One region of the Paenibacillus sp. UASWS1643 genome, then DNA from elsewhere that is predicted to be linked to it. Evidence: riboswitches for the same ligand, from Rfam matches in the RefSeq annotation. Region 1 holds a riboswitch; each other region holds the start of a gene.
What was found. A riboswitch is a leader RNA that binds a small molecule or an ion and turns the genes downstream of it on or off. The one in region 1 is predicted to bind cyclic di-AMP.
Positions count from the first base shown of each region.

Region 2: it holds a riboswitch for cyclic di-AMP, as region 1 does, so the genes downstream of both, FE296_RS02705 (resuscitation-promoting factor) here and FE296_RS23530 (HAD family hydrolase) in region 1, are expected to answer to the same signal.
Region 3: it holds a riboswitch for cyclic di-AMP, as region 1 does, so the genes downstream of both, FE296_RS10670 (C40 family peptidase) here and FE296_RS23530 (HAD family hydrolase) in region 1, are expected to answer to the same signal.
Region 4: it holds a riboswitch for cyclic di-AMP, as region 1 does, so the genes downstream of both, FE296_RS25185 (3D domain-containing protein) here and FE296_RS23530 (HAD family hydrolase) in region 1, are expected to answer to the same signal.

Region 1 is NZ_VXKZ01000114.1:263,361-271,638, forward strand. Features, by position in the region: gene FE296_RS23520 (Nramp family divalent metal transporter) at 250-1,545, shown strand; gene FE296_RS23525 (HAD family hydrolase) at 1,688-2,371, opposite strand; gene FE296_RS23530 (HAD family hydrolase) at 2,550-2,945, opposite strand; cyclic di-AMP (ydaO/yuaA leader) riboswitch at 3,064-3,239, opposite strand; gene FE296_RS23535 (glutathione peroxidase) at 3,611-4,090, shown strand; tRNA gene FE296_RS23540 (tRNA-Leu) at 4,238-4,320, opposite strand; gene FE296_RS23545 (urease accessory protein UreF) at 4,765-5,466, shown strand; gene FE296_RS23550 (hypothetical protein) at 5,735-5,938, shown strand; gene FE296_RS23555 (nitrogen regulation protein NR(II)) at 5,966-6,601, shown strand; gene urtE (urea ABC transporter ATP-binding subunit UrtE) at 6,632-7,327, opposite strand; gene urtD (urea ABC transporter ATP-binding protein UrtD) at 7,305-8,114, opposite strand; gene urtC (urea ABC transporter permease subunit UrtC) at 8,077-8,278, opposite strand, start outside.
Region 2 is NZ_VXKZ01000089.1:49,850-58,127, forward strand. Features, by position in the region: gene rsmA (16S rRNA (adenine(1518)-N(6)/adenine(1519)-N(6))-dimethyltransferase RsmA) at 1-589, opposite strand, end outside; gene rnmV (ribonuclease M5) at 594-1,139, opposite strand; gene FE296_RS02705 (resuscitation-promoting factor) at 1,295-2,479, opposite strand; cyclic di-AMP (ydaO/yuaA leader) riboswitch at 2,753-3,006, opposite strand; gene FE296_RS02710 (TatD family hydrolase) at 3,248-4,018, opposite strand; gene FE296_RS02715 (HD domain-containing protein) at 4,351-5,628, opposite strand; gene FE296_RS02720 (AbrB/MazE/SpoVT family DNA-binding domain-containing protein) at 5,946-6,200, shown strand; gene rsmI (16S rRNA (cytidine(1402)-2'-O)-methyltransferase) at 6,437-7,321, opposite strand; gene FE296_RS02730 (tRNA1(Val) (adenine(37)-N6)-methyltransferase) at 7,322-8,101, opposite strand; gene yabA (DNA replication initiation control protein YabA) at 8,197-8,278, opposite strand, start outside.
Region 3 is NZ_VXKZ01000103.1:177,751-186,028, reverse strand. Features, by position in the region: gene FE296_RS10700 (glycosyltransferase family 4 protein) at 1-304, shown strand, start outside; gene FE296_RS10695 (YkvI family membrane protein) at 435-1,490, opposite strand; gene FE296_RS10690 (xanthine phosphoribosyltransferase) at 1,695-2,276, shown strand; gene FE296_RS10685 (hypothetical protein) at 2,374-2,703, shown strand; gene FE296_RS10680 (hypothetical protein) at 2,823-3,041, shown strand; gene FE296_RS10675 (carboxymuconolactone decarboxylase family protein) at 3,187-3,516, shown strand; gene FE296_RS10670 (C40 family peptidase) at 3,588-4,052, opposite strand; cyclic di-AMP (ydaO/yuaA leader) riboswitch at 4,058-4,189, opposite strand; gene pelA (pectate lyase) at 4,618-5,571, shown strand; tRNA gene FE296_RS10660 (tRNA-Leu) at 5,745-5,828, shown strand; gene xynC (glucuronoarabinoxylan endo-1,4-beta-xylanase XynC) at 5,966-7,660, opposite strand; gene FE296_RS10650 (divergent polysaccharide deacetylase family protein) at 8,115-8,278, shown strand, end outside.
Region 4 is NZ_VXKZ01000115.1:116,560-124,837, forward strand. Features, by position in the region: gene FE296_RS25165 (alpha-glycosidase) at 1-1,729, opposite strand, end outside; gene FE296_RS25170 (M20 family metallopeptidase) at 1,995-3,170, opposite strand; gene FE296_RS25175 (ABC transporter substrate-binding protein/permease) at 3,381-4,817, shown strand; gene FE296_RS25180 (amino acid ABC transporter ATP-binding protein) at 4,804-5,526, shown strand; cyclic di-AMP (ydaO/yuaA leader) riboswitch at 5,744-5,940, shown strand; gene FE296_RS25185 (3D domain-containing protein) at 5,943-6,614, shown strand; gene FE296_RS25190 (polysaccharide deacetylase family protein) at 6,720-7,511, opposite strand; gene lpdD (prenylated flavin chaperone LpdD) at 7,666-7,998, shown strand; gene FE296_RS25200 (PspA/IM30 family protein) at 8,117-8,278, shown strand, end outside.

The DNA.
Region 1 (8,278 bases):
GGTTGGGTAATATACGAAGGGGCATCTACAAGCTGGAACCGAAATTTTGTGCTGATACATAAAAGTTGCACTAGACAAAAATAATTGAAGGAGTACAATGTAACAATAAACATAAAAATTTAGATATATCATGAGCGGTTTGTTCCGCAACAATATTTCCAAATCAATAATTCAAAGTCAGGTGATTATCGTATGAGTAAAAAAAATCCGTTCAACGCTCCTTCAAGAGAATCATTGTCTACTGCGGGCATGGCCCCTTCCCTTGGAGAAGCACACAGTTCCATGAAAGTTCCGCAGAATGCTGCATGGTGGAAGAAATTCCTCGCCTTTGTAGGCCCAGGATACCTTGTTGCCGTAGGTTACATGGACCCCGGGAACTGGGCAACAGATATCGCAGGCGGCTCGCAGTTCGGGTATACCTTGTTATCCGTTATCCTGTTATCGAACCTGATGGCCGTTGTCCTTCAGTCGCTGGCTGGCAAGCTCGGCATCGTCACTGGACGGGATCTGGCTCAAGCCTGCCGCGAACGATTCAGCATGCCTGTTGTCATGATGTTATGGATTCTGTGTGAACTGGCCATTGCAGCTACCGATCTGGCTGAGGTCATAGGTTCTGCCATCGCGTTAAAGCTGTTATTTAACATCCCCATGTTGTACGGCGTTATCATCACTGCAGTTGATGTACTCCTGATTCTTGTACTGCAAAACAAAGGCTTCCGCGCTTTGGAAACTCTCGTCATTGTGCTGATGGCAACCATTGCCCTCTGCTTCGGTATTGACCTGTTTCTGGCGAAACCGGATATGGGCGGTGTTCTCCATGGTTTTGTACCAAATGTTGAGATTCTGCAAAACCCGGCTATGCTCTATATTGCCATTGGTATTATTGGAGCAACCGTGATGCCGCATAATCTGTATCTGCATTCTTCCATTGTGCAGACCCGTCAGATCGAACAGACTCCGCAGGGCAAAAAAGAAGCCATTCGGTACTCGACCATGGATTCTACAATCGCGTTGACACTGGCCCTGTTCATCAATGCGGCCATCCTGATTGTATCTGCTGCTGTATTCCACAGTGCTGGTATGACGCAGGTTGCCGAGATCGCAGATGCCTATCATCTGCTGACACCTCTATTGGGTACTACGGTTGCAAGTATTCTGTTCGGTGTGGCGCTATTAGCATCAGGTCAGAACTCTACCCTTACAGGTACACTCGCTGGGCAGATCGTTATGGAAGGTTTCCTGAACATTCGAATTCCGGCTTGGCTGCGCAGACTGGTCACACGTCTGATCGCCATCATCCCGGCGGTAATTGTGACAGCCATTGCAGGAGAACATGGCACAGAAGAACTGCTCATTTTGAGCCAGGTCGTGCTGTCTCTTCAATTGCCCTTTGCTGTAATTCCCCTGGTGATGTTCACAAGTGATAAAAAAAGCATGGGTGCATTCGCCAACAAAATGTGGCTCAAGATCACCTCATGGGTCATTGCCGCGATTATCGTTGTGCTGAATGTATATCTGATCATTCAAACGATCCGGTTATTCTAATCTCGTTCTAATCGACTAAATACTAAAAAGGCTGATCAACTCAGGTATGCAATACCCAAGTTGATCAGCCTTTATTGTTGCAATACAGCAACATGTTTCCTTTTATAGTAAAACTCAAACTCCAATAAACAACCATCTATATCTAATCCTGATTTGGTATCAGTAATGGCAGGAGTTGATCCAATGAATCCACAGTCCAATCCGCACGTTTGTCATCCGATAGTTCTGGCTGGAATCTTCCGTAACCCTGCATAATTCGAATCGTACGCATGCCCAGCTTCCGAGCAGGTATAATATCGTTATCGATCCGATCGCCGATCATGACGGCTTCCCCCGGTTCACAACCGGCCTGCTTCAAGGCCACAGCGTATAACTCAGGGTCTGGCTTGGACACTCCTTCTTCAGCCGAACATGCCAGAACATCCACATATTTTCGCAACCCGTAGCTCTCCAGTCTCTCTTCCGTTCCAGGACTCTGATTGGCAATAATGCCAATGCGATAATACCGTGACAACTGCTGAAGAACGGAATCCGCTGAAGGAAAAGGACGTTCAAGATCTTTTTGAAACTTCAACTTGTCCTGAATCAGTTTCTGGTGTCCCTCGTCTTCAACAAATGTGCGAATCGCCACTCTCATAGGCCATTGCTCATATTTCTGGTAACAGTTCGCGAACAGTTCGCGTACCGCCTCAATCTTCACCGGATACCCCAATGCACAGGCTTCGCGGACGAACTGTCCGATAATATCATCAACCGGCTCCCATTCATCCACCAGCGTATCTCCAACATCAAAAAACAACCATTTCAATCCACCTACATCCGGCACGCCAATTCCTCCTTGTAAGCCACAGGTGATTCCTGATCCTAATCTAAAAGTTCGCGTTCACCTTTAAACCCATAAAAAAGAAGACTCACCATCCTGCATGAGTCTCCTCAAACTTCCGTTTATCGATACATTCAATTATAACAGGCACCTTACACCTGAGCAATCACAAGCTATGGCATTAACCATTGAGGAGAAAGCCAACTTCCCCATTGAGCGAATATACAATCCGGTCTGCGCCCATACCCCGATAAATGCCCTTAGGATGACTCTGCTCCGTAATCACGCACAGGGATTTCGAAGTCCATGAACGACAGATCTGTAAATAACGACAGGTCAGATTCAGGCTATTCTCGAAAATAAACACGTTACCTACGCTGCCCTGCGGCAAAAACCATTTTTGAGCTGCAGCTGTATTCATGCGAATGACATGTTCTACTCCGATTCTACGGAGTCTGCGCTCTTCCCCTGCACTGTTGGTTAGAACGGCAAACGGCATTTTTTTGTACATCAGCAATTTGATAAATTTGCGTCCTGCTTCATTTGGAGCAGTCACTAAGATCATCTCAGTATCCATCATTCGTTCCTCCCTTGGCGTGAAAAGACAACAAAAAAGAAGCGTGGGGGACCAAGGCCTCCCGAACGCTTCTTAAATAACCCATGGCGAAAACACCATGAACCAGCGTACGGCTTGTTGCCTCTCCCTTTAACGCTTACGAGGTTAGCTGACGGATTCGGGCGCGAGAGTCGCCCTATTTCCGGCTGTCACCGGAAAATTCACCCCATGAATGCCTACTGTCCTGGACAGCGCATTCTGTTGGTTCCCCCGTTTTCCACTCATCAATGAATGGAAACTCAGCGATTAAAACATCGTTCGTATATCTTAAGGATAAGATCGAGCGATATTATCGTTTGTTTCGTTTTTCAGGTACAATTTAGTTTAAATTGAAATTACGTTATGAATCATACACCCGCGCCATGACGGTGTAAAGTCCTCACAGATCACCGAATCGACAGATTTTCGGCAATACTCACATATAATAGCGCTTACAACAAGGTCATACTCTACCCATCTCTTTAAATCTATCTAATTCTCACTCTGACGAAAATCACTTCGCAATTCATTCACGAATTCTGCACAACTTGCCTGTTTTGATGCTTTTAAACCATATTAGTTTTGCAATATTTAATTGTAACCAATATAATAGAAGATATAAGAGTAAATAAATGGAGGCGATTTAGATGACTGTCTACGATTACAAAGTGAATACCCTTCGCGGTCAAGAAGTTGAAATGTCCGACTACCGTGACAAAGTGCTCCTGATTGTGAATACGGCAAGCTCATGCGGACTTACCCCTCAATTCAAAGGTCTGCAAGAACTGCAAGACAAGTTTCAAGATGCTCCATTTGAAGTTCTTGGGTTCCCAAGCAACCAGTTTGCACAGGAAAAAGGATCTTCCGACGATATTGCCGAGTTCTGTCAGATGAATTATGGTGTAAGCTTCCCTATGTTTGAGAAAATTGATGTGAACGGCTCAAGCGCTCACCCTCTCTTCCAGCACCTTAGCACAGAAGCTCCTGGCCTGCTCGGCTCCAAAGCAATTAAATGGAATTTCACCAAATTCCTCGTGGATCAGAACGGAGAGGTAATTAAACGTTATGCTCCCAAAACAACACCGGACAAGATTGAAGAAGATATCAGAAACTTGCTGCAAAAATAATACATTGGCCACCCACAGCCGGAAGGTAGAGCAGTCTTGCCCCGGTAATGGATGGCCTTTTTTATCAACTTTGATATCAAACTATTCAAAAAGACAAAAAAAGAAGCTTTCCATTAATGGAAAGCTTCTTCTTAATCGTTCATATGATGCGGTCGAGAGGACTCGAACCTCCACGGGCATACGCCCACTACCCCCTCAAGATAGCGTGTCTGCCATTCCACCACGACCGCATGTCGTAAATAATCGGCAACAGAATTGATTATACCGGGTTCAGAACTAAAAGTAAAGTATTTTTTAAACCTTCTTTTTCAGCTAGGCATTTTCATCAAAAATCGCATAATCTCGTCATCTTTACCCATGAACTGCATATTATTAGTTTTGATCCCCTCTTTTTCGGTAATAGCCGATCTTGTTGATTCATTTATATATAGTCCTTCCTTATATATGGTCCTCACTGCACTTCGCCACATAAATAACACATTGTGTTATATAAAATAACAAAAATATTAAATTCCAGATTTAATCCATTAAATTTCACTGATACTATTGACAAAAAGCGGACATTTATGGGATGATAACTATCATATAATTCGGATTTTTAAACATAAAGCAAACAAAAAGGAATATAAATGTCACTTTAAGTGACATTTAACGAACATAGGAGGCGAATGATTGTGAACCGTGGGAATAAGCTGCTCGATTATGTCAAACTGCTTGATTCCTCTATTCAGGTTGGAGGGTTCACCCATTCCTTCGGCATGGATATCCATATCAGGGAGGGTACCATTCGTAATGCTGAAGATCTCGAATCATTCATGCGTTGTCAGTTGCATCCCAGCATCGTTCGTCTTGAAGGTATGGCCATCAAAGGCATCTATACCGCAGCAGATCACAAGGATACATGGCGGATAGCTCTAATCGACAAGCTCGTCCATGTTCAGCGAACCCCTGGAGATCTCAGAGAACAAGCTGCCACCATGGGTAAACGATTGATCAGACTCGCACGCGCTCTGCACCCCTGGATTGAATTCAGCCAGCTCGAACAGATCTTTGCCAAATACGATTCGGTTGGCTGCCTCTCCACTGTTCACGCCTGGATTAACCACCACCTCGACATCCCGGTCGAGGAGGCGGTCCTTGGTTATCTGCATTCAGCCATGAATGCCTGCATAACCGAAGCCTCCAAAGTCATTCCCCTGAACAACGAAACAACCAAGGATCTGATGGTCCGCCTGGCCACAGATCTGGAGAATGAATGGAAGACCGTCAGCGCCTCGGCTGCGGATGGACTGGCACAGCCAACCTCGATGTCCATGAAATCGTTTTTCCCCAGTTTCCATATGCTTGGAGCTGGACTTCATGCCTACAGGGCCTAATCCTCTTCCGCCTCATAGCTGCTCCCCTTCATTCAGACAAACTAAAAAAAACACGCGGCAACCTCCTTGCCGACGTGTTTTTTGTCATTTTATTTGTTTTATTTACGTATTTACGCCATTTATCATCACAAAATACACTTTTTTCCGTCTTTTTTAATTGTTAGATGACGAATTTACGTATATAATGAAACATACAGCTCGCATTTCTATATATTCTACATGAAGAAAGGGCGGCTGAATACTACATTCTAACCAGGGGTGAACCCTTTTGAACAAGAAAAAACCAGTTACTCCGTTCGGATGGGCCATCAAACGACGGCTAACCGAACTTCAAGTGGACCAGAAGACCTTTTGTGAACAGCATGGCATCCCACCCTATCGTTTATCCAATCTCATTCACGGCACACGCAAAGCAACCCGATTCAGACACCTGGTCGCTGATATTTTGGATATTCCAGATGAATTGAGATAAGATTTCTGCCAAAGGAGGGTCCCATCCATGAGACATGTTACATCCGATCTGGAGAGGCTGTCGTTCCAGTCCATACGTCACCAACTCATCATCGTTGATCACAATTGGATTATCCAAAGTTGTAACCGTGCCTGGCAACAGGGACTTGGTCAATGCTCACCAAACCCGGATATACACAGTAGTCATAGACATTACCTGCATCTGACGGAAGCCTGGGCAAAACGAGGCAAGAACGCTAACATGGCACTTGTCGCACAGAATTTGAAAGAACGCGGAATACCCTTTAATCGAAACCATACATATGACATCTGCGTGTATACTGTATACAACGAAAAGAGGTGGTTTCGTGTAGAACTCACCCCTCTATCTTATGCAAATTCAATTCTGGATACCGATCTCGCTTTGATTGCACACATGGATATTACCGAACAGAGAAAGACAGAACATCAATTGAAGAAGGCATTGTCTGAAGTGCGCACATTGCGCGGACTGCTGCCTATTTGCGCCGTCTGCAAACAAATCAAGGACGAAGAGGAACACTGGAACTCCGTTGAGAGTTATCTGGAGAAGCATACCCACGCCGAATTCACCCATGACATCTGTCCGGAATGCATCCGGCGGTTATATCCCAAATACTCGAATATCCTGGACAAGCGTTCCTGAAACCTTTCTCCACTCGCCGACTAACTACAACTATACGGAGAGATGATGTTCAAACTGCGACATATCCAGTTCTTGCGGTGTCCCATGCAGGGTTATGGTTCCTTTGTCCATGATATAGATGTAATCTGCGGCACTTCGTACAAAATCGATACTCTGCTCTACCAGCAGAACCGAGAGGTTCCCCTTTGCCTTGAGCTGCAAAATAACCTGCCGAATGTCCTCCACGATAGAAGGCTGGATGCCTTCTGTCGGCTCATCAAGTAGCAACAACCCCGGACGCGAAGCCAATGCCCGGGCGAATGCCAACTGTTGCTGTTGTCCACCACTCAGATCCCCGCCCTGCCGTCCATACATCGTAGCAAGCACTGGAAACATCGCCAGTACATCCTCCGGGAACGTTTTTACTCCCGGCGCACTTGTCTCCAGACCGAGCAATAAGTTTTCTTTCACCGTAAGCTGCGGGAAAATTTCCCGCCCCTGCGGTACATAACCGATCCCTGCCCTTGCCCGCTTGGCTGTGTCCAAAGTGGATAACTCCTGATTTTGCCACTGAATACTGCCCTTGCTTGTTTTGAGCAACCCCATTAATGTTTTCATCAAGGTTGTTTTCCCTACACCGTTACGGCCCATCAGACACACCACCTGTCCAGGCTGTACATCCAGGTTAACACCACGAAGCACATTGCTTTCCCCGTAGCCGGATTCAATTCGTTGCAGCGACAGCATGGTCATCCCTCCTTTTGCCCAGATACACTTCGGCCACTTTCGGGTCTGCCTGTACCTCCGCCATCGTACCTTCCTTCAGCAGTTTCCCTTCATGCATCACCGTTACCTTGGCTGCGAACTCTCGCACAAACTCCATATCATGTTCCACCACCACAACCGAGCGTTCACGCGCAATCTCTTGCAGAAGTCGCCCAGTCTTGTGTGTTTCTTCATCCGTCATGCCTGCGGCTGGTTCGTCCAGCAACAACACACGCGGCTCCTGCAGAAGCAGCATGCCGATTTCCAGCCACTGCTTCTCCCCATGTGATAACGCCCCTGCACGAGCACCAATGCGGTCTTGCAGACCAATCTGGAGGGTAACACGCTCCATGGCAGCACTCATTTTCCCATATCGACGAATACCGATGGCTTGTAAAGGGGAACGGCGAGTCTCCGCCGCCAGCGTCAGATTCTCCTGTACCGTCAGACCCGCAAAGATCGATGGCGCCTGGAATTTGCGTCCCACACCTTTGCGAACAATCTGGTGCTCCTTCAGTCGTGTTAATTCCGTGCCATCCGCCATCTTCACCGAGCCGGACATGGGTTTTGTTTTGCCGCATATCACATCCAGCATCGTTGTTTTCCCAGCACCATTGGGTCCGATCAGAAAATGCAGGTCATGTTCATGCAGCTTCAGATTCATGCTTTTGACAGCAACGAACCCACCAAAGGCCACCGTAATATCCTCGGCTACCAACACCGCTGATTCCTCAGTAGACTTTAGGTTTTTCCCGAGTGACTTGGACATGCGCACTCTCTCCTCTCCGCTTCAGCAAGCGAACGACATGACGATATACACCTACAATACCGTTTGGCATGAACAAAACTACTGTTACAAAGAGCCCACCAATGACAAACAGCCACCCTTCGGGATAAGCCTCACTTATGCCTGTTTTGGCTGCATTCAGCACC
Region 2 (8,278 bases), on a different contig from region 1:
GAGGCACAATACACACAAGCTCCGGCATACTGTAGTACTGAACTGCAATGCTCAGACTGCCGTAGTCTTTTGATCCCGGTGCAGCAGCCATGCGTTCAGCCACTTCTTTTTGGATCATGACAACAATGCTGTCTACCGGCAGCTTCTCTTCCAACAGTTTCATCATGATTGGAGTCGTTACATAATAAGGCAGATTAGCCACGACACTGACTTTGTCCACGGATGCAAAATCCGTATTAAACAACTCAGCCAGATCAAGCTTCAGCACGTCCCCATGATGAACACGTACATTCGAATAAGGCTGCATCACTTCTCCCAGGATTGGGATCAAGCGCTGATCAATCTCTACGGCTGTGACAGGACCAGCTACCCGAGCGAGTCGTTCCGTAAGGGCTCCAATACCCGGACCGATCTCCAGTGCACCCTTGGACTCGTCTAAATCGGCTGCATTAACGATTTTGTTCAGTATATTTTGATCGATCAGAAAGTTCTGACCCAGACTTTTCTTAAATGAGAATCCGTGTCTTTGAATAATTTCTTTGGTTCGCTTGGGGGTTGCAATTTCTATCGTCTCTTCCATGTCCTTCATATGCTCACAATCCTTCACGTTCAATTTGCGCTAATGCTGTAGAGAACTCTTCCCGTGTAATCTGAAATACACCGAGACGTTTGTGGAACTGCTTACCGTTACAATATCCGATACCCAGCAGATTGCCCATCTCCATGCGACGTGCAGCAGCCTGCGGATGCACAATAAGTCCTGCCGCGATCAGGTCCTCCCAATCGATCAGGCTAGGAGCGCCTTCGTATGAAGTATGTACGCGTGCCAGAGCATGACGGATCGCCTCCGGTGAGGCATTCTCCACCCCAATATCCCCTTTGCGTGTGGCATCGGCTTCCGGAATGAAAGCATGTTTGCAGCCAGGCACCTTATTCGCAATGATTTTACGAATGCGCTCGCCAGCATGATCCGGATCTGTCAGTACAATGACTCCCCGTCTCTCCTGAGCAAGCGCAATCCGCTTCAGAATGCGTTGGTTGATGGCTGATCCACCTGTTTCTATGGTATCGGCTTCCACGGCCCGACGGATGGCTACCGTATCGTCACGGCCTTCCACCACAATGACTTCTTTTATCATGTTCCATTTCTTCCTTTCTAACGCAAAAAGAAGAGGAATATCCTCTTCTCTGCCAAACGGCGGGGGAGACTAAATTCAGACTCCTCCGCCGCATATTCCGCATGAATCATTCATGCAACTATTTTATAGCATTCCCATTTCAAAGTAAAACGATTTTAGTTCGCTTCCGGCTTCACCGGACCGATCACGTAGACCGTCTTGCCTTTCTTGCGTCCAAAATTCAGGGCATGCTTCACACTGTCATAATACACATCAATTTTGTTGCCTTTAATGGCACCGCCTGTATCTTCCGCACGACGGAATCCCAGACCTTCGATATATACCCACCAGCCAATTGGAATGACTTTGGGATCAACCGCAATGGTGCGTCCTTCCGTTACACGAGTACCGGAAGCTGTTTTAGTTCCAATGCCAGGCTCTTCGGAAGAGTAGGCAGTCATGGATACATTTTTAAGTACTTTGGAGTATTTAAAAGAAGTCCCGGATACGGTAATCACTTTGCTGCCCGAGGCAGATGTTTTCTTCGAGTTCGTTGTTGTAGCCTTTTTGGTTGTTGAAGTCTGAGCTGATACGGTCTGAATCTCTGGTTCTTTCACGACCGGTTTTGCTTTGGTGCCGACAGCAATCACTTTATCTACACGATTATTCGCGACAGATTTGCCGACCATTTTTTTGGAGACCAATTCTCCATCCTGAAATACCTTTTCGATGTGCTGTACAAGTTTGCCTTCTTTGCCGTTCACAACGACACGGTTATCTCCTTTGTACAAGCTAGGGTCAGCCGTTTTAATGACTTTGTAAGCGATCGGATGTTCTACATCCACTGTACGCTTTGTTACGCGCACTACACGAATCTTCATATCCGCTTTGATCGAAGTTCCAAGCGCCGGATATACTTTATCATTACTTTCAACTTGAATACCTGATTTTTGAATTGCATCTTCTACCGATGAATCCGTTGTATACAGAGTCTTGGTGTCTCCGTCTGCCGTAATGTTAACTGGAACGGCCCGCTCAATAACGATTCGGTCTCCATCTGTAATCGCTCCATTCATGGACATGGATACCTTATCGTGAGGGCTGACTGTGATCGACTGCTCCTCCAGCATTTCCTGAAGCATTCCTGTACGAGTCTCTACCACCTGAGCTTTGCCATCAATAACCAGTGAAATTTGTTTCCCGGCCTGACCGTAAACGACTAACAAGATCATGATTGTAAGCGCAATTGAGAAAATCGCGATCAATGCCATTTGACGCATGTTCTCATGCTTCCACCGCAACGCGAAAGACTTACTGGATGATCGTGACTCATGGGTCTCTTCTGGTTGGAATGTGCCCACTTCTCCGTCCTCCTTCATAGCCTCGCCGTCTAAAGTAATGCATGATGTCTTTGACGTGACTATACCAAATTTTCTACAGAACACAGATTGGACCAACATAATCCGGTTCTGCACCATGAATCAATCTTCGCAACATGATGTCATCCTCCTGAATACCTACCGTATGATGACAATATTTCTTTTATTCAAAAACAAAAAAGCCAAAGAAAGAGTGTAAGAGGAACTCTTTCGTGGCTTCCGAATGATTTTGAATATCGGAAATTCATGCACGAGGTTGCCTCTCTTTTTCCGCTTGCGAGGTTAGCTGTCGGGTTCGGGCGAAAGAGAGCCGCCCTATCTTGGGTCACCCGCTCATGGCGGACGCCCTTGAATTCACCCCGAGACCCAAAGAAGAAATCAAATACGGCTTCGCAGTTCCCTTCGCTGCTTTTGGGTCAGCGAACGTTGCGCATCGGCCAAATACACCGATGTTTAAGCCCTATTGGTTCCCCCGCTCTCCGTTAACGGAGACTCAGCGAGACTGATTCATGAAAGTAATGTTGTTTCATCGGAAAGTGTCCCTTTGTTCATCCCCCGAACATCTGTCCAATTTTCCGCACAACAATTCACTGAAAAGATGATATCCTGTTTTGATGCATGTTGTAAAGCGTTGATCAAGTACGTTTTTCTGAATATTTGGTTAAAATATTGTAATATTCTTGATTTATTTGGATCAAAGGGCAAATTACCTCCGCTTACCTGCCTTTTTCGCCCCATTTGCTCGTTTTTTTAACGAATTCCAAATCGTTCCATGGCATTTTTGGTTGTTATTGCAGCAATTTCCTCCACCGAAATGCCTTTAATTTCCGCAGCTGCCTCTGCAACCAGACGTACATGCGCTGTCTCATTTCGCTTTCCACGATAAGGGTGAGGTGTCAAATATGGAGCATCTGTTTCAATGAAAAACCGGTCCATAGGAACCTTTGCCAGCACCTCTTTTGGCTGCTTTGCATTTTTGAATGTGATCGGTCCTCCGAAGGAGAGATGGAAGCCCATATCGAGACAACTTTTGGCTGTTTCCCAGCTGCCCGAGAACGAGTGCATCACACCGCCAACCTCACCCGCTTTCTCTTCACGCAAAATTCTTATGATATCCTCATGTGCATCCCGATTATGGATGACAATCGGCATGTTTACTTCACGCGCCAAAGCAATTTGTTGTCGTAATACGCGATGCTGTATTTCCTTTGGTGAAGTATCCCAGTGATAATCCAAACCAATCTCACCGATCGCAACCACTTTTTCATGCTTGCATAAAGATGCAATCCACTCCAAATCGCCCTCCTGCATTGTGATCGCATCTACGGGATGCCACCCTACAGCTGCATATATAAAGTCATATGTTTCAGCGAGTTTCATTGTGGTTGGAATCGTCTCCCGGTTAAAACCAATGTTGATCATGCGACCAACTCCTGCATCCACAGCACGCTGAATCATGTCCTCGCGGTCCTCGTCGAATTGTGGTGCATCCAGATGTGTATGTGTGTCGAACAGCATCATGTCTGTATCTCCCTTCATGTCGAAATATCGACTATCTTCTTTTTCAAAATCCAATTTGTAAAATTCAATAATTCAATGACTCATACATAAAAGATTTTGGGTATCTGTGTATTACATCATTACGTTTGTTTCTTCACAACTACAATATATAGAAGATATACGGATATTCTGATCTATATATTGCTGATTGTGCTATTTTTGCCTACTTGCATTTACATAATTATGTCGATCTACATATACTCCCCATTAAAGCAGATTACTGTATCATGAAAAATAGCTCTTTTAGAAAGTGTTTTGATATCGAAATTCTTCATCGGATTATATCCACACGATTACAAGAAATAGGGGCGTATATGTGACGGTAATTCGTGAATAATCGCATCCACCTTGTTTTGCGGGTAATACAAATGATGTTTCCCTCGGTGAAGCCCACTGATAGAACGGACAATGTCAGATACTTCTGACAACTCACGTAAATTGTCCTGTCGATCCAGAAGAAGAATCTGCTTATCTGTGGATTCATCCGGACGAAACACATCATACGGATTATCCGAAGGAAAATCAATTTCAAGATCATATTCGGGATCAAGGCCTGCCTGTGCAAAAGCTTCCCGAATCTCTTCCATCATTGTCAAGTCGACCTGTTCGAGCTCTACATACTTATATAACTTGCGATCCATAAAACGTTCGCATAACTCACTCAGAACAGTATCGTCCTCCTTGCGCCACTGCGTAAATGCCGTCTGGATTAATGCTTCATCCAACTGCAAATATTCATCTACAGATAATTCTCCTGCAAATAATTGAGGGAGTGGATCAATCATGAAGCGAAATTGAAAACCATGCTGTATGAGTGTTTTTGCTCGCTTGAATATTTGCCGCAATATAATTTCAGAACTACGAGTTACCGGATGGAAGTAAATCTGCCAATACATCTGATACCGAGACATGAGGTAATCCTCCACAGCATGCATGCCTGACTCCTTGACTACAATCCGCCCATGATAAGGACGCAGCATCCGAAGGATACGATCAAGGTCAATCGTGCCGTAATTTACACCTGTAAAATAGGCATCCCTGAGCAAATAGTCCATTCGGTCTGCATCAAGCGGACTGGTCACCAAGTTCACCACAATCGGCTTTTCATACGTTTTTTGAATGACAGACGCTACTTTCTCAGGAAAATCAGGAGCATACCGTCTTAAGATCGCCCCTACTTCGGTATCACCTGTAATAATGCGACAAGTCCAATCTTCGTGATTCATGTCAAAAGCCTCCTCAATGGAGTGAGAGAATGGCCCATGCCCGAGATCATGAAGTAGAGCTGCACACAGAGCTACAATCTTTTCTTCCTTCGGCCAATCCGAATAATGACTTCTTTCAAATTGAGATATGATCTTGCGTGTGATTTCATAAACACCTAGTGAATGTGAGAACCGACTATGCTCTGCTCCGTGAAATGTAAGGTAAGAAGTACCCAGCTGACGAATCCGGCGTAAACGCTGAAATTCCGGGGTGTTAATTAACTGCCATATAACCGGATCTTGCACGTGGATATAATTATGTACCGGATCTTTGAATACTTTCTCTTCCGTTAAACGTTGTTCCATGTCGACTCACTCCTTTAATTTCTTTTATATTAATGCTTTGAGTTCTACGATTCACCTAAGATTCGACACTATATGACGAACTTTGTCGAATTAAGTAGTTTTGTCGTTTTCCAAATCGACAAAGCTGACATTGAGGTTTAAATGCGAAAAACAGCTTCCAATCCCTTACCACCAGTAACCTTGTGAAAAACAGCCTTAATTTTAAGCTAATTTTAAGGTTGACTGATTTGGGAATCGTTGGTATGATGAGTATCATAAAACATAAAATAATGTCGAATAATGACAATGATAGTTAGCTGAGAGGAGCACTGATTATAATGATGAAATCAACAGGTATTGTAAGAAAAGTGGACGAACTGGGACGGGTAGTTATTCCAATCGAATTGCGCCGTACGCTTGGTATTGGTGAAAAAGATGCTCTGGAAATCTACGTTGACGGCGAGCGCATCATGTTGAAAAAATACGAGCCTGCTTGTATCTTCTGTGGTAATGCAGAGAACGTTACTTACTTCAAAGGTAAAATTGTTTGTAACGAATGTATTTCCGAAATCCCTGCACCTGTGACAAAATAAGAAAAACCAGGTATACTGGACTTATCTAAATTGTTATTTCTAACCTTTTTAATATTCCTTAATGACCTTCCCGGTGTGAACCCCACCGCGGAAGGTATTTTTTTTGCCTAGAAGAGAATGAAATTTGTTTGGAATTTTTTTTGAGCCACTCTGCTCTTTTTAATATTCCACTAAGGTTGGATATAAGCTTCTTTTCAGGTTATGTTCCCCACAACAGAAGATATTTGGTTAGATTACTACTCGATTAATGCATTATATACATCCCGTTTCGTCAGACCGCGATCGGTAGCCGTTTTTTTCATTGCATCTTTGCGGTTATGTCCTTCACTCTCATAATGGCTGACATGATCCGCGAGTGACATGAGCTGCCACCATGCTTCGCGCTCAGCCTTACGCTCCTCTTCCTTAATGCCTTCTACCAGCAAACAGTACTCGCCAAGAGGCGGATGTTCTTCAAGCCAGTCTATACATTCCTTCACGGTGCCCCTTGCGAATTCCTCATGACGCTTGGTTAGTTCACGAGCCAGGACAATCGAGCGATCACCCAGAATTTCTTCGAGGTGGACTAATGTTTTCCGAATACGGTGAGGCGATTCATAAAATAACAAAGTCCCGTTGGATTCGTCAAAAGCCTCCAGCACTTTTCGCATATCCTTTTTCTCCCGCGGCAAAAAACCGCCGAATGTAAAACGCTCGGTCGGTAATCCGGACACGATCAGAGCAGACAACGCAGCGTTGGGTCCAGGGATGGGAATGACCGTTATTCCGGCCTCCAGTGCAAGCTGTACAAGGTCCGAACCAGGGTCCGAAATAGCTGGCAAACCGGCATCGCTGACAAGTGCCAAATTTTTTCCTTCTATTATATAGCGTATCAGTTCAGGTCCACTCGCCCCCTTATTATGCTCATGATAACTAAACAGAATCGAAGGTGTAATTTCAAAATGGGTAAGCAGCTTTCGGGTCTGGCGTGTATCTTCTGCTGCAATGATGTCACAACTCTGCAATGTCTTGATGGCTCGGAAGGTCATATCCTCCAGATTACCAATGGGTGTTCCAACCAGATATAGCTTGCCTGATCCTTCAGGCTGCTCCGCATAGCTTTTCTGAATATGCAAAGTCATCTAAAGCCCTCCTTTCGTAGTACGCTCAGCATGTTGCTGACCATAGTAAATATCCATAATCTCTTCGCAGTATTTCCCCTCCTCATTGTAGACAATGAGTGGAGGAAGCATCCTTACTTCCGGTTTACCATCTTTCATTCCTTCAATTAACACCATGTTGGCTTCCAGATGAGCACGGGGATGTACCATCCGAATCCGTTTAGGTTCCAGCTTATATTCGCGCATGAGCGAGATAATCTCTGCAAGGCGCTGTGGACGATGAACCATCGATACTTTGCCGCCATTACGTACAAGTCGACTGCAAGCTTGTATCACTTCTTCCAGAGTACATCCGATCTCATGACGTGCCATTGCCTGATGTGTGTTCATTTTAAGATCACTGCCATTCAGAGGCATGTATGGAGGATTAACCGTTATTGCATCGTATACAGCATGTCCTGTTTCCTTCACCAGTTCTCGCAAATCGCCTTCACGAATCATAATCGACTCATCCAGTGTATTTAATTGCACACTGCGACGCGCCATATCAGCCAAGCGTGGTTGAATCTCGATCCCTTCCAAACTAGCCTGCGTACGCGTTGTAAGCAAAATGGGAACGACCCCGTTACCTGTACACAAATCAAGTACACGACCCCGTTTAGGTACGGAAGCAAATCGGGCTAATAATACGGCATCCATCGAAAAACTAAACACTTCATCACTTTGAATAATTCTCAAATCATGAGAGAGCAGATCATCAATCCGCTCTGACTCATGTAACACAACTTCATTTGCTTTCATATGTTACGCTCATCCTCCGGTACTCTATATCTCATGTTCGTTTAGTTTAGGTTTATAACCTTGAAAAAAAACCGTAGGGGATCCCTACGGTCACTTCATTTATTCAAAAAAGACAGGCAGAACAGACAATCGCCTTCCGTCCGCAAATGTCCATAATAGACGTTGCAGATATGGAAG
Region 3 (8,278 bases), on a different contig from region 1:
ACTTCCTTCACGGGCAGAAGCATTTGGTTCCGTCTTCGCTGAAGCGGCGCTGAGTTGTCTTGCCCTTGTGGGTACGGATGTAGGTGGTATACCGGAACAGATCGAGAACGGTAGCAATGGGTTGCTTGTACCGGCAGAAGATCCTTCTGCATTGGCTGAAGCGCTTGAAAAGGTGATGCTGGACCCGGCTTATCGTTATGAACTTGCCCGTTCAGCGTGTGAAAAAGCCAAGACACATTACTCGCTCGGCAGATCGGTCAATGAGTTGAAAAAGATGTATCTGCAGTTTCCTGACAAAGCCTAAAACGTAGAGCAAAAAGTGCGAGCCGCTGTGATAAACAGCGGCTTTTTGTCATGTTTAAGGAAAACGTGCCCGCGGTGACTTGTGGTTATGAGGCGAACGGATGCTCATCATTCATGAAGTACATCACCGTTTATACATTTTTGCGTCCACGAAAGGCGCCCCAGCGGTTTAATACCAATTTGGCTGCCCAGAACAGTGCCAAACTTCCGAAGATAGGGTAAAGGATGGACAGCAGGGAACTGAATCCAAACTGACTGAGTGAGTAACACAACAGCATAATGGTTAATGTAATGAAACGGGGGTGGACGCGTATATGTTGTCTCAGTTGCAAGGTCATTCCATAGATATCGGCTACAAAGGTACTGAATATTTCCATGAAAATAAGGGATACATATACAGATTGCACTGCCCATCCAAGTTGAAAGGCAATACTACCCATCGGGATTTCGAATTGGATGATGCCGGGCATCTGAGCTGACATGGCAAAATGAGCTGCCATCAGCATGAAACCAACGCCAATTCCACCCAAAACTCCACCCCACTTCAGTACATTCCGACTACGAATCTGGTTACCTACAGGCACAAGAACAGCTTGAGCCAGCGCCAGATTGAATGAAGTATACAACAGTGGAGACAGCCACACTTGAATAGGGTTTGAGTCTGTCGTCAGTGTGATGAATCGGGAAGCACCTGGATGATGGATGGTACTGGTAATCATGAGCAGAGATAACAGGAGCATCATGGGCACGACGATGCTATTCATTTGTAGGATGGCCTGAATGCCTCGACCGAGAAGCAGATATGTCCCTACAAGTGTGACGATCAGACCTGTCTGATAATGCATACCCAAATGTTCGACAAAAACGGAACCTGCTCCGGCCAGCATGACACTGTTCACACCAATGAGAATGAGAAGGGTCACCCAGGTGATCCATTTGCCTGCCTTGTGGCCAAATAAATGTTTGTTCAGATCCTCATAAGAGCGGGACCCGGTATCGTGAGCAATCAGCATCATTTTGGTACCTAACCAGACAAAGAGCATGGTGGATAAGCCTATGGTGATGGTGGCCCATTTGCCATACTGGGTAAAAAACTGCAAAATTTCCTGCCCTGTAGCGAAGCCGGCTCCGACAACCGTTCCGATGTATGTAAATGCGATCTGCAGCACCCGAAATGCCTGTTTCATGTGTTTCCCCTCTCAGGCCCCTGTTTAGTTTGGACATGCGGGTACCATGGTACAAGGTATGCTTGACCCACGAAAGTCATGACAATGAATAATGAGCTTTGGCTTGAATTGCGTCTCAAGGACAGCGCCCAGGCAATTTCGCTTGAACTTATAGATAGATATATGATACTTTTACCTCATAGGATAGGCTTGGGAGGTCAAATCATGGAATTATTGAAACAACGAATTTTACAAGAAGGTGTGGTTATCTCGGATCAAGTTTTAAAGCTGGATGGTCTGTTGAACCACCAGATTGATCCTGCATTAACGATGGAGATGGGGCGTGAGTTCGCTGCCCGTTTTCGTGAAAGTGGAGTGACCCGTGTAATCACGGTAGAATCCTCGGGGATTCCGGTTGCGTTTGCCGCGGCCTATGAACTTGGGGTGCCACTTGTATTCGCCCGTCGCAAAAAAACACTTCTGGCTGATCCTGATGCTTACTGTGAACGCGTACCGTCCTTTACCAAAGGAATTGTAACTGACATTATGGTATCTCGCGAGTTCATTCATGAGAATGACCGTATTTTGTTCATTGATGATATTATTGCCAATGGAGATGCCGCTCGTGGCGTCATCAAAATCATTGAGCGTTCCGGTGCGGAACTCGTCGGATTCGGCGTTGTGGTAGAAAAATGTTTCCAGGCAGGGGCACGAACGATTCGTGAACAGGGTATTCCGGTGGAAGCCTTGGTACGCATTCGTTCCCTGAACGATGGGACGGTACAATTTGACGATAACGAAATGTGACATTTTAAAGGAATAGGGCCTATTTTTTGAACTATGCCTTTGCATGGCCGCTAATTTCATTTATAATGGGGTTATGTTAGGGAGAGGAGGCAACACCATGGGGAACCAACCGGCAACAGAACAATTCTTTAATGATAAGCTGGCGGAATCGAAAGTTCATTTTGAACGTGCCCTGGATTGTAAACATACGGAATTCGATGACCTTTATCCCTATATGATTGAACATCCTCAATTTTTCTGGTACAAACGCTATGTTGCCTGGTCAGAATTACTGACGATTGTAGGCTTGTGCGAAGAGTTGTCCTTCTCTTGGAAAGAACAATTTACACCGCATCAAGTGGAGTACCTTGAAGAACGTGTGATGTCCGCCAAAGTGCTTGATTTTTGGTTCGAGAAGAACGACAGCAAAGAGCACGCGCAGCGGTAACTTTCAGTCGGGACATAATTTCGAATGACATGACAGTCCAATACAGTCACGTGAGACCTAAATGACATTTCATTTAGGTCTCTTTTTGTAAATAAATTTGGAATATAGGAGCCATGAAGATGATCAGTGATACAGAACTGGACGCCCTGCGTCTGTCAGGTGAGAAAGTAAGAGTAGTACGGGACGAGCTGGAATCTAACGATGTAACCGGGATTGTTGTTGCCTGGGATGGCGAGCAGGTCCTTATCCGGCGTCAGAATCGACGTGTAGTTAAGCTGGATCGCAGTTACAAATATCAGCTGTTCAGCGAGCCTCGCCAGAGTCCACTTGGTGAGTAGCAATCGCTTATAATTGAGCAGGGACGATGAGCGTTTAAATGTTTGGAATTACCATGATTTCTTGGCATAATTGACTCACTCGGGAGAGAAGATAGGTACAGTGAGGAAGATCTGTAACTATAGCCGAGAGGGTGTGCTACGAGCCATGACATTGATGAATGATAAAGTTCATGCCTACAAGGATCAGATTGGAGCATTAAGCGATGTACTGCCAGGTGTGGTGAAGTCATATCATGAGTTTACCGGAGAATGTTTCCAACCTGGCGTGATTGATGCAAAGACAAAACAGCTAATTGCGCTTGGTATTGGATTGTTTGCCAACAATGAGGTATGTACCTTCTACCATGTAGAAGAAGCCCGTGCCAAGGGAGCAACAGATCAGGAAATTATGGAGACCGTAGCCGTGGCCGGAGCTGTTGGAGGCGGACATGCCCTGTCTCAGGGTGCGATGCGAGTGCAGAAGGCGCTGCATTAAAAGCAATACAACATACTTTTTAAGTACAAAAAAGGCATCCGGTTAATAACCGATGCCTTTTTGTATGTGAATTACATTTTACCTAACATTTTATCATACATAAACTGTCCAGTTACCCGACGTGCTGTTACGTAACGATCATTGAAGTATGGATTCGATAACTTCGTGATGCTTACACCTTTACTGCTGGAGGCATGAGCGAATTGTCCGCCGCCGATATATACACCTGTATGTGAAATGCCTTTGCCCATCGTATTGAAGAACACCAGATCACCTGTGCGAATGTTGCTTTTCGATACAGGCGTACCTGCTTTGGCTTGCTGCTGTGAAGTACGTGGCAATTCAATGCTGTATTTGTTGAAAAGATATCTCATAAAACCAGAACAGTCGAAGCCGGCTACAGTCGTGCCACCCCATTTGTAAGGTATACCTGTCATGTTGTTCACTACGGAGTTGATACTGCTTGCCTCTGTGCTTGTTGCCCCGGATGTAAATAATACAGCTGCTCCAAAAATGGAGATAATCAGTTTTTTCAAAATCAATGTTCTCCCTTCGATGCCTACGGAGTTAGCTAAGGGTTCGGTAGAAGGTTCCCTATATTTCCTATGTATAAGAATAATTCACCCAAATTGGTTCCCCCGTTTTCAAACATGAAACTCGGCAATGAATAATTAAGTTTTTGTAACTATTTGAAACTATATTGCATAAATGCGTAATTGTCAAACCCATTTAAAACCCTTCGTAATACCTCAATGTTAGCGGAATTAAGGTTTTTATATGAAAGAAGGGATCAAGTTTGGGAATCATTCATGACAAAAACGTCATTAATGATTCGTTTAAGACGAATTTGGATAAATAAATAGGTTTGTCATGAGTTAAAAGGACTATCCCGTTATGTAGAATTAGAGAGATTATATTCATTAAGTTGCATATATTGACAAAAATCGATTTTTTGCATATTATCTGATTATCCAATCCACATATTGGATTAAAATTGATTTTATTATGCGATAAATACAAATAAAGGAGGTTTGGGGGCGTATATCATAGGTAAAGTAGAAGTGGAAGATTTATAAAAATGAACATAGGAGAGTGTTGCATTTGAAAGCGAAGAAAATAATTACTTTTGTCCTGGCATGTACGATGGTGTTCTCAGCAGTTGGAATGGCAGTTCTTCCTGTAGGGACGGTATCTGCCGCGGATGCATCGGGTACTACAGCGAGTATTTCTGATATTTTGAAGAACCAGCTGCCGGATGGAGGTTGGAGAAAAGATTATAAACAGACAAGTGGAGAGTGGGCGAAGTCCACGATAGACAACAAGGCTACATACTCAGAAATTAGAAGATTGGCGAAGGAATTTAAAAAGACAAATGATCCGCGATACTCCACAGCTGCAATCAAAGGAATTAACTTTTTGATCAACATGCAGTATTCAAACGGCGGATGGCCACAAGTTTACCAAAGCTCCGGATATCACAAGCACATTACCTACAATGATGATGCCATGATTAATGTAATGATCATGCTGGATGAAGTAGCAGCACGCAAAGGTGATTTCTCGTTTATCGACAGCACACTTGCTAACCGTAGTAAAAATTCAGTTGCCAAAGGTGTGGAGGCGATTTTGAATACACAAGTCGTTTCAGGTGGTAAGCTGACAGCATGGGGACAACAACATGATTCCAGTTCCCTTAAACCAGCGAGCGCAAGAATCTACGAAGTGCCATCGCTGACAGCTGGAGAGAGTGTAACGATTGTTAAATTTCTGAAAACCAGACCTGCTAACGCTAAAATTACCGCATCCATTAAAGGAGCGGAGGCTTGGTTTAACAAGGTGAAAATTACGGGGTACAAATATGAAAGAGCTAATGGAGATAGTAAAATTATCGCTGATTCCAAAGCTGCACCAATTTGGGCACGCTTCTATGAGATAGGAACGGATAGACCAATCTTTATTGGTCGTGACGGGGTAGTTAAATACAAATTAAGTGATATTGATAAAGAAAGAAGAGGCGGTTACGCATGGTATGGCAACTGGCCTTCCAAGCTGTAATTTGCAGTATGCTTCCGTTTTAATGAACCAAGCTATTAATAGTTAAAGGTAAAACCCGAATCGACATGGACGTCTGGTTCGGGTATTATTGTTATTATTTTCAGTGTTGACATGATAGATTCCGCATGATATATTAATTCTTGTCGCCGATATTGATCACGGAGATACAATATGCGGTCGTGGCGGAATTGGCAGACGCGCACGGTTCAGGTCCGTGTGGGCTAACCCCCGTGGAGGTTCGAGTCCTCTCGACCGCATTTAATAAAAAGACTCCTTAAGCTAACGCTTAAGGAGTCTTTTTTTGCATTTTTTGATATAACATTAACTTTAGATTTGAGTACTTAGTGCTTAGCTGCACGTACAGCAAATGTCTTCCATTAGCCATACGGAACGTTTATTGTGCTGCGGTAACATTAACGCTGTCAATATTCGGTCCTTCGGATCCGGTAGTGACCACTTTCAATGTATTGGTGCCCGTGTTCATGGGGACCTGTATTGTTTTTTCAACCCATGTGGACCAGCTTCCCGTAGCCGGAAAGGGCTCGTTGCTAATGACTTTGGTTCCGTTCACAAAAATGTCGAGGTTCCGAGTGCCGCTTTCCAGCGCATAACGAAACTTTACATTTTTGGTGCCTGTAATCGTATTGTTAATGGCGTTCCATTGAATGGCTGAACCAGTCATCGCATTGAAGTTAACATACCCGGAGCCAGTGTAACCAGGGTAGATCGTTTCAATGGTAGCATCCGTAAGAGTTGTTCCGGTCTCGGCTTCATAAGTAGTGCCACTACCTGTATTTCCGCCGTTATTCCCGCCAGTAATGTTGGCAACAAAAGTTGTTACGCTCTGAGGTGGGAGCTGTGCCGTGAAGGCTCCATTGGATACGTTAAGCGAGGCCCCGCTTGCCAGGTTGCGACTGCTGTCCGTAATCCATGAGGACACCGTGGAGGCATTACCATTTTGCAGAACGAATTTTTGGCTTGTGGCCGAAGTTCCACGGTTAATTGCTACGACAACGACCTTGTTATCCCCTTTGTAGGCAGAAACAAATGTGTTCGTATCCGGGTTTTTGGTTGCATCCACTCTGAGATAGCCAGGACGTACAAATTTGGAGAAATGGGCCATATTATACCCGCGTTTGCTTATGGTACCGTCCTCTTTCATCGGACCATACTGTCTGCGGATGTACCACCACACATAGGCCTGGAAATCACCTTCTACCATGGCATTGTGCATGTGATAGGAAACTTCTAGTGCTTCAGGCCAGCGGTCTGCTGAATTGTTGTCACTGTTCGGAACATACACCTCAGTCATCCACAGTTCTTTGCCAGCTCCTTTTTGCTTAAAGAGGGGGTAGGCAAAATTCGAAATCTGAGTTCCGTACGTATGTGCTCCCAGAATGTCCATGTTGGCAAGGGCCTGCGGATCATTCAGGATTGGGTCGGATATGTTCTTTAGGTACTGGAAGGATTCAGGTGCCATGACTTTGGTACCTTGAATGGAACCAGCATTTTCTTTCATGAATCGAAGGATCTCTTGTGGAGTCCACCAGGTCCAGTCATGAGCATAATCCGGTTCATTTTGTACCGAAATGGCATACAGATCTACACCGTTATTTTTCATGTAGGATACAAAGTCGTTCAGATGTTGCGCATATGCGGCATATTTGTCGTATTTCAGACGTTTGGCATTTGTATCCCCATTACGGTTGAATGTTTCAACCATACTGCTCGGAGGATTCCATGGGGATGCGAATACGATTGCCCCCTTTTCAATAGCCCGTTTGGCTGTGGCAACTTCACGATACCAGTTATTGGAATCTGGATCAACGTAGATCCTGAGAATGGAGAAGCCTAACTGATTCTGATCATTACCAAAAGCAGTTTCACGTTGAGCGGGAGTCAGATCACCAATCCAGGCAGGAAGGTTAATGCCCCCAAAGCCCTTAATCAGCTGTTTTTCCGAGGACAAATTAATGTTTGCATCACTGGCTGCTGACACATTTGTCGGGGTTAACATCAAAGGCAGGGCTGTTAAACAGGCCAAAAGAACATTAATAGACTTTTTTAGTTTGAATTTCACTACTTTCATCCTCCTCGATAATGGTAGATGGTTACATAGATAAAACGCGACCAGGGATAACAAACAAGAATAGCGGATTGCCTGGCATTTATTTTATGTAAACCCTTTCAAAACCTCCTTCCATAAATCATAGGAAAGAAATGAAGCACATGAATTCTTTCATTTGTTGATTCTACTAAAAAATTCCTATACTGAAAACCTGACAAATTACAGTATTTTTTCTAATTAATCTCTATTTTCTAACTGTTCAATGACAGTTCTTGTCTGAATACAAAGGAGAAAACTGGAATGATGGAGATCTTCGTTTGAAATAGAGGTCTTCAATGGCGGGGATGTCGTTATTAAGGAAGGCTTTGGCTTACATATTCCTGCCTTCATTATCAAACAATGAGATCACAGAAGTTACGGGGAGGGAATCATGATGAAAGTACAGAGAAAGATTTATCGATTAACTGCAGGTATTATGGCATTTTTGATTGTGATTTACGCAGGCATATCAGTAGGAGGGCCAACAGCGGCAGCTTCAGAGTCCACATCGAATCACAAACGGTTAGCGATTATCATCGATGATGTTGGTAATGACATGAAGGGTACGGCCGAGATCCTGGCAATGCCAGTTAAACTAAC
Region 4 (8,278 bases), on a different contig from region 1:
ACAAAATGCGGTACCCATAGGGGTCAAGCTTAATATTCATCATTCCATCGGTTGGAAACACAGGTTCTTCAGTTAATGCATCCTTCCAGTCTTTCGTTTCCATGGGATGAGAAAGCGTTCGATCTTGAGGTGTATTGTTCATCCATACGGTAAAGTGAAGGTTGTCATCCACGCGCTCGTACACGATACAGGGATCATTGTGATCAGCCTTGAGGAATCGGAAGCGTCCTTTGCGCAGGGCTTCATTGCTTTTGCGTAAATCGATCATCAGACGATAGAAATCATACAATTCTCTGTCTTGCTTGGCGGGGTCCCATTCCATACATTTTCGACAATCCGGGTCAGCATCACCACTAATTCCCACCTCATCGCCGTAGAAAATACAAGGTGTACCGATATAAGTGAACAGAAATACAACCGATAATTTTAAACGGCGTTTGTCTTCTCCTAACCGGGTGAGCAGTCGAGGGGTATCGTGGCTGCACAGCATATTAAAGATCACTTCGTTGGTTTGTTGCGGATAGCGCATAATTAGTGAACCCATCTCGTTGGCAAAATGATAACCATCCATTGAACCACAGAAGAACTGAAGCACTTTGTCGGCAAATGGATAATTCATGACGGAGTCGAATTGATCTCCCATAAGCCAGGTCAAGGAGTCGCTCCATACTTCACCAACAATATAGGCTTCAGGATTCGCTGATTTAACAACCTTGCGAAAATCACGCCAGAAATGGTTGTCCACTTCATTTGCTACATCCAGACGCCAGCCATCCAGCTTGATTTCCTTGATCCAGTACTCAGCTACATCGAGTAGATATGCCTTAACCTCAGGGTTGGCTGTATTGAATTTGGGCATATTTCCATAGAACCCAAATGTATCGTAGGTTGGTATACCATCCTTGATCTGAACCGGATATTCATTGATGTGGAACCAATCGGCATACTTAGAGTTTTTTCCATTCTGGAGCACGTCTTGAAAAGGAGGGAAGTCTTCGCTGCAGTGGTTAAACACCGCATCAAGCATGACACGTATACCCAGCCGATGACATTCTTCTGTCAATTGTTTGAGCAGGGCATTATCACCGAAATGAGGGTCGACTTTTTTATAATCAATCGTGTCGTATTTGTGGTAAGAATTGGCCTGGAATAACGGGGTAAAGTAAATGGCGTTCACGCCAAGTTCAGTTAAGTCATACAGATGATCCAGCACACCTTGCAGATCTCCACCAAAATAATTGTCCAGCTGAGGTTTGCCACCCCAGTCATGAGTTTCTTTTGGATTCAGCTTAGGATCTCCATTAGCAAACCGTTCCGTCATGATCTGATAAAAAACAGCTTCTTTGGCCCACTCGGGCACCTTAAACACATCAATTTCATGTATATACGAGAATTCATAATATCCTCCAGTTGGATAGGGGGTTTCATAATGAATTCCATTATCCGCAAGAAAAACATCTTCTGAACCGGCAGTTATCCGAAATATATAGGTGAGACGTTTGAATTGTGGCTTGACGGCAGCCTCCCAATAATCAAACATGTTATCAGAAGCAGCCTTCTCCAATTGAATTTCCTTGTACGTTCCATTCCAATCGTACTTATCTCCGGTCAGTGCAGTCACGTATTGCACATCATTTCGTTTGGTTCGTACGCGCAGATGTATGGTAGACGAATTATAGGCATAAGCCCACTTGTCACGAGGAACATGATACATGGCTTCGAGCAGCATGACAGCACCTCCTGAATATAGGATAAGTTATGAAAACCGGTCTTTTGAACACGCACTTATAGTTATAATTAACCAAGTTAGCCAGCAAATGAATCATATTTACTGTAATAAAATGTATTATTTTCATCGTTTTCAAAGGTTTCTTTCACAGCATTTCCAGCTTCGTGCTGAATATACTTACAGCTAATATAGAAAAGGGTGCCCTGAACAGCTTGGAATTCAAGATTGTTCAGGGCACCCCTATATAACATGTTGAAAGTGAATTTTAGCGAATAGCTTGCTCAAACTCCGTGCGGATGGTTTGAAGCAGCTCTGGCTGGCTCAGTACGTCATAGGCTGTTGTAGCAAGTGCCTTTGCTCCCAGAATCATGCCATCCAGCGCGCGCTCCTGAAGTGCAAGGTCACGAAAGGCTATAGAGTGCAAGGTATGAACCTCATCCACAACACGAATGTAGGGATGGATTGCAGGACATTTCAGGGAAACGTTACCGATGTCCATAGAGCCGTGATCATTACCACTCACAATCTCTTCTTGCGGGATACCAAGTTCCATCAGATTTTGACTAAACGCAGCTGAGAATGCTTCATTGGTAACCATCTCGTCATAGGACGTTTCATAGTTGGATGTCACCAGCTTGCATCCTGTCTGGAGAGCAGAACCTTCAGCGATCTGAATCACACGTTCTGTGAGGATATTCAGTTCTTTGCGAGTTGCTGCCCGTACATAAAATTGCGCAGAAGCATAGTCAGGAATGATATTAGCTGCCTGACCTCCGTTGTTGATCACACCATGAATGCGAACGGTGCTTTTCACTTGTTGCCTGAATGCATTGATTCCGTTGAACGTTTGAATGACGGCATCAAGAGCATTAATACCTTCGTGTGGACTTGCAGCAGCATGTGAAGATCGGCCATGGAATTCAAATTGTACTGCATCAATAGCCAGCGAGCTGCCTGACTTTTCGTAGGCATAATATGGATGCGCCATGAGAGCGACATCACAGTCATCGAACAAACCTGCTTCTGCCATCGGAACTTTGGCACCACGTGTCTCTTCAGCGGGTGTGCCAAACACTTTAATCGTTCCACCTACTTCATCCAGAATGGATTTCAGCCCAACAGCAGCTCCAAGACTCATCATGCAGATCAGATGGTGTCCACAAGCGTGACCAATCTCCGGCAAGGCGTCATATTCACACAATAATGCAATGGTAGGGCCGGGTTTGGCGGCTGAATAGGTTCCGATAAAGGCTGTCTCCAGTCCAAGGATTGGAGCTTCTACAGTGAAACCGTGGTAGACCAGTTCTTCTTTCAAACGGGCAGAAGCGAGATACTCTTCATTTCCCAGTTCGGGGTTGGCACCGATATATGATGAAATGGCTTTAAAACGGGAAGCATATTGATCAATAACCGTCAGAATTTGTGATTTGTTAGCTGTCATTAGTAAACTCCTTATGCAAAAATGAAAATAATTCATTGATTATATCATGTTTGCTTCAATTTTTCAGAAACAAGTCAAGATTTGTAATGTCAAAATGCATTGCATAATCATGCATTGTACTTTATAATGACTCAGTCATCAACATGAGAAGCATACAAAGTATTGTAAGGGGAGAGAACGAGGTTGAAATTAATAAGTCGTTATACCATGATGCTGTTGACCCTTGTCGTTCTGCTGACAACTGCCGTTCCTGTGGCACTTGCAAGTGGAACTACAGATAATTCAAGCAGTAAAAAGCTGGTACTCGGTACAAGTGCCGATTTTGCACCCTATGAATTCCATAAAGTGATTAATGGCAAAGATGAAATCGTCGGTTTTGATATTGAGATCGCCAAAGAGATTGCCAAAGATCTTGGCGCTGAACTTGTGATTGAGGATATGGGCTTCGACGGTCTTCTGCCTTCATTGCAGAGCGGGCGTGTTGATCTGGTAATTTCAGGTATGACGCCGACGGATGAGCGGAAGAAAAGTATCGATTTTTCCGACACCTATTATAAATCAAAACAAGTGATTATGGTTCGCAATGTGGATAAAGACAAATATCCAACCATGGCAGAACTTGAAAATGCGAAAATTGGCGTTCAGAAAGGCTCCATTCAGGAAACAATCGGACAAGGTATTCCAGGAGCGAAGCTTACTGCGCTTGATAAAATCTCGGATATCGTGCTTCAACTGCAAACAAAACGCATTGACGCGGCAATCGTTGAAGATACCGTTGCTGCAGGTTATCTGGACGATATCATTGGACTTGCTGCTGCTGTTCCGGACGAAGAGCAAGCAGAAGCGGCAATCGGGATTCGCAAAGGTAATACCGAGCTGCTAGCTGCAGTAAATGGAACACTGGAGCGATTGAAAAGTGAAGATAAAATCAATCAGATGGTGACGGACGCCAGCCTCTTGATGGCGGATAAAGCGAACAAATCACAAAATATTTTCCAAGTATTCTGGGAATATAAAAGTTTCTATGCTACAGGTGTAGGATACACACTTCTGTTGTCTGCACTTGGGGTTATCTTCGGGGTAATTATTGGATTGATCATCTGTTTGTTCCGTTTGCATGACGCTGCAATCTTGCGCTGGATCGGTACTGCTTACGTTGAAGTGATCCGTGGCACACCGATGCTGGTACAATTGATGATTATTTACTATGGTTTTTCCCTGAGCTTTGGCATTAACTTCACTGCACTTCAGGCAGGTATCATTACACTTTCAATCAATAGTGGTGCCTATCTGGCGGAGATTTTCCGTGCGGGCATCCAAGGTGTGGATCGTGGTCAGTTGGAGGCAGCGCGTTCATTAGGTATGGGAAGAGGCGCCGCGATGCGTTATATCATATTGCCACAAGCCTTCAAAGCCGTATTACCAGCGATCGGTAATGAATTCATAACTATCATTAAAGAATCCTCCATTATCTCTGTTATCGGTATGGTGGATATTATGTATCAGGCAAGTGTAGTCAAAAACATTACGTACCAAGGATTGAGTCCATTTTTGATTGCAGCAGCCATCTACTTTGTAATGACGTTCATTTTGTCCAAGCTGCTGGGACGACTGGAAAGGAAGTTGAGTGCAAGTGATAGACGTTAGACAATTACACAAATCTTATGGTAATAACGATGTGCTTAAGGGCATTAACGTGACGATTGGCAAAGGTGAGGTCGTCGTAGTCATCGGCCCTTCCGGTTCAGGTAAAAGTACATTCTTGCGTTGTCTGAACCTGTTGGAACAGCCTACCTCGGGTGAGATTGATTTTGAAGGCGTGTCAATCACTGATCCGAAGCACAACATTAATGCAACTCGGGAAAAAATGGGCATGGTGTTCCAGCATTTCAACCTGTTCCCACACAAAACGGTACAGCAAAACATCACGATTGCTCCGATTAAAGTGAAGAAACAATCCACTCAGGAAGCGGAAAAAATTGCTGCTGATTTGCTTAACACCGTGGGCTTGTACGATAAAAAAGATACATTCCCGAATCAGCTGTCCGGTGGACAGAAGCAGCGGATCGCCATTGCAAGAGCATTGGCCATGCAGCCGCATGTGATGCTGTTTGACGAGCCTACTTCGGCACTGGACCCCGAGATGGTCGGTGAAGTGCTGGATGTCATGAAACGTCTTGCAGAAGGCGGGATGACGATGGTCATTGTAACGCATGAGATGGGTTTTGCACGTGAAGTAGGAGACCGGATCCTGTTCATGGACGGCGGGGTTATTGTAGAAGAGGGAACACCAGATGAGGTGTTTGGAGCACCGAAAAATTCACGTACACGTGATTTTCTTGCGAAAGTACTCTAAACGAAGTGATCAAATAGCGTTACTGACTTCGAGTCGGTAACGCTATTTTTTATGCGCATTAATCACTTAAAGATTCGAAATGTAACTTTTCTGTTACCAAATATAAAGAAGTCGGTTCGCCTAAATTTTCTGAATTATCCAGTATTCTTACAGTTGATGACATGCTAAAAACCATTTGGTAAGAATTACTACAAGTTCAGGTTACAAAGTTGTGATATATTGAACTCTGCCGAAACTTCCGGACAGGGAGTGCGGGGGATGTAACGATGCAGATTGTGCAGGGGGGAGATCTACAGCACACTGCTTGGGGTGAATTAGGGGTACATAACGATTCCAATGTAATGAAGAACCTATAGGGTGGGCTCCTCATCCGAATCCGACAACTAACTTCGCAGGCACAATGAGGGAGGAAGACCATGATTAACAAGAAACGTATAGCCAAAACAGCAGTAGCATTATTGACAATAGCAATGCTAATTCAAGCCGTTCCGGCTCACGCCGATTCAGTTCATGTGGCCAAAGAAGGGGATACCTTCTACACCTTATCAAAACAATATGGAGTAGCAATGAACACGTTGGTTAAAGCAAACAACGACATTTCACCTTACAACATTTATGGTGGTTTGAAAATTACGATTCCCGGTAAGGCAAACAATGTAGCTGCCGCGGCGACGGAGAGCAAGACCCATGCCAAAACGGTTACCACAGCAAGCTTGGACGTTAATGCAGATAACAAAGTGGTTCAGGCCTGGGGTAAAACATTCGATTACAGCAAAGCTGTGAACGTAAAAGCAACGGCTTACTCTGCAGATCCGTCTGAAAATGGAGGCTGGGGTGCAGTCGATTATTTCGGAAATGACCTTGAACTGGGTACGATTGCAGTTGATCCAAGTGTAATTCCACTCGGAACCAAAGTACTGGTAACTGGTCACAGCCATCCAGGATTGCCAAAGCAGGCTTTTGTAGCCACAGCGCGTGATGTGGGCGGTGCAATCAAGGGTCATCGGATTGATATCTTTATCCCGGGTAGCAAACAGTCCGTAAGCACATTTGGTTTCCAGGATATCGAGCTGTATATTCTTAAGTAGAAAGTAAATTACATCTAACGAATTCAAACAGGGTGTCTGCCAGTCGCTAACTTGCGATTGAACAGCACCCTTTTAATATTTTCATGATTTCCTAACACGGTTATTCTATTCTTTCGCCTTCGGTAATCCCAGCATTTCGTCCAAGGTGACGAGTTCATATCCGCGCTTTCGCAATTCCTCAATGATTTCAGGCAAAGCCTCAATCGTGCCGTTCAGGTTTGATCCTACACCGCCTCCAGCATGTTGCAGAACGATGGAGCCGGGTTTTACGGCAGACAGGATGTTATCTTTCACCTGTTCCTTTGATAGGCCTTTCCAGTCCAGGGAGTCTACGTTCCAGTTCACAATGCTATAGTGTTGTTTGGCAGCCCATCTCAGCTGTTCTTCATTAATGTCTCCATAAGGTGGCCGAATCATCTTGGGTGTATATCCCGCCAAACGTCGAATAATATCTCCGGTATGTAAAATTTGTTTGCGAAAGGCATTCATCGACAGCTTACTGAATTCAGGATGATTGTAGCTGTGATTACCAACCATATGCCCTTCCTTAACGATGCGTTTCACCAGATCCGGATGTTTCTCAGCACGACTACCCACGATGAAGAATGTAGCTCTGACATTGTATTTCTTCAATACATCCAGCACTTGTGGAGTAAACCGTGGATCAGGTACATCATCAAAAGTGAGTGCAACCTTCTTGGTTGAAGGACCATTCGTTTTGAACGTATCGGCATATTTTTGACGTAACTGTCCCAATGTCAGTTGTTCTTCTTCCGCAGAATCCGAACCTGATACTGATTCACTTGACGGGCTTGAAACATCCCGTGATGAAACTGGAGCATGATATCCCCCGAGAAAAATAACGATAATCATCAGCATAATGAGGCGTACACGCATAATAACGGCCTCCTTTTCCAAAATGACGTTCTCCTTGGTATGCCCGGGGGTCTCATAAAATATGCGTAGTGTGAGAAGTTTCATTGCGGATTTAGCTTATGACAGCCATAATTCCTCCATATAAAACATATAGAAAAGGATAGGTGGATAGGATATGAGTACATATGATTTGAAATCCATACGTTTACAGGTGATTGAAGCAGGAGAGGATAAGGTTTTTCTCGTTACCGGAGGAAAGGCGCATATTGGTGCCGTAGCCACGTTCTACGTGGATCATGAGCGCGTCAGCGGGACGACGGTACATATTCCGGGGCATAAGGAACAAGAGTTGTGTGAGCGGCTTGCCCGAAAGGCTGCCCTGCAGCTGAAAGTAACCGTTACGGTAATTATGGGTATTCATTTTGATTCCATTACACGGATGCAGATCGATGAAATCGTGCAGACTGCAGAGAGGCTAATGGAGGATCATCTCAACAAGGAAATGTGATCTTCCTAAACAATCGCATGTTTCAATTTTATTTTATTTGCTAAAATTGAAACGAGTTGTAGATTGTTACGTATGTATGTTTATATACGATGTAATATCGACTAGGAGGAATAACATAATGTCCATTTTCAAACGTTTACGTGATCTAACCATGTCTAACATTAACGCCATTATTGACAAGGCAGAAGACCCAATCAAGATGACGGACCAATATATCCGTGACATGCAAGAGGACCTGGAAGATGCGGAGAAAGCAGTAGCGCAACAGATCGCCATTGAG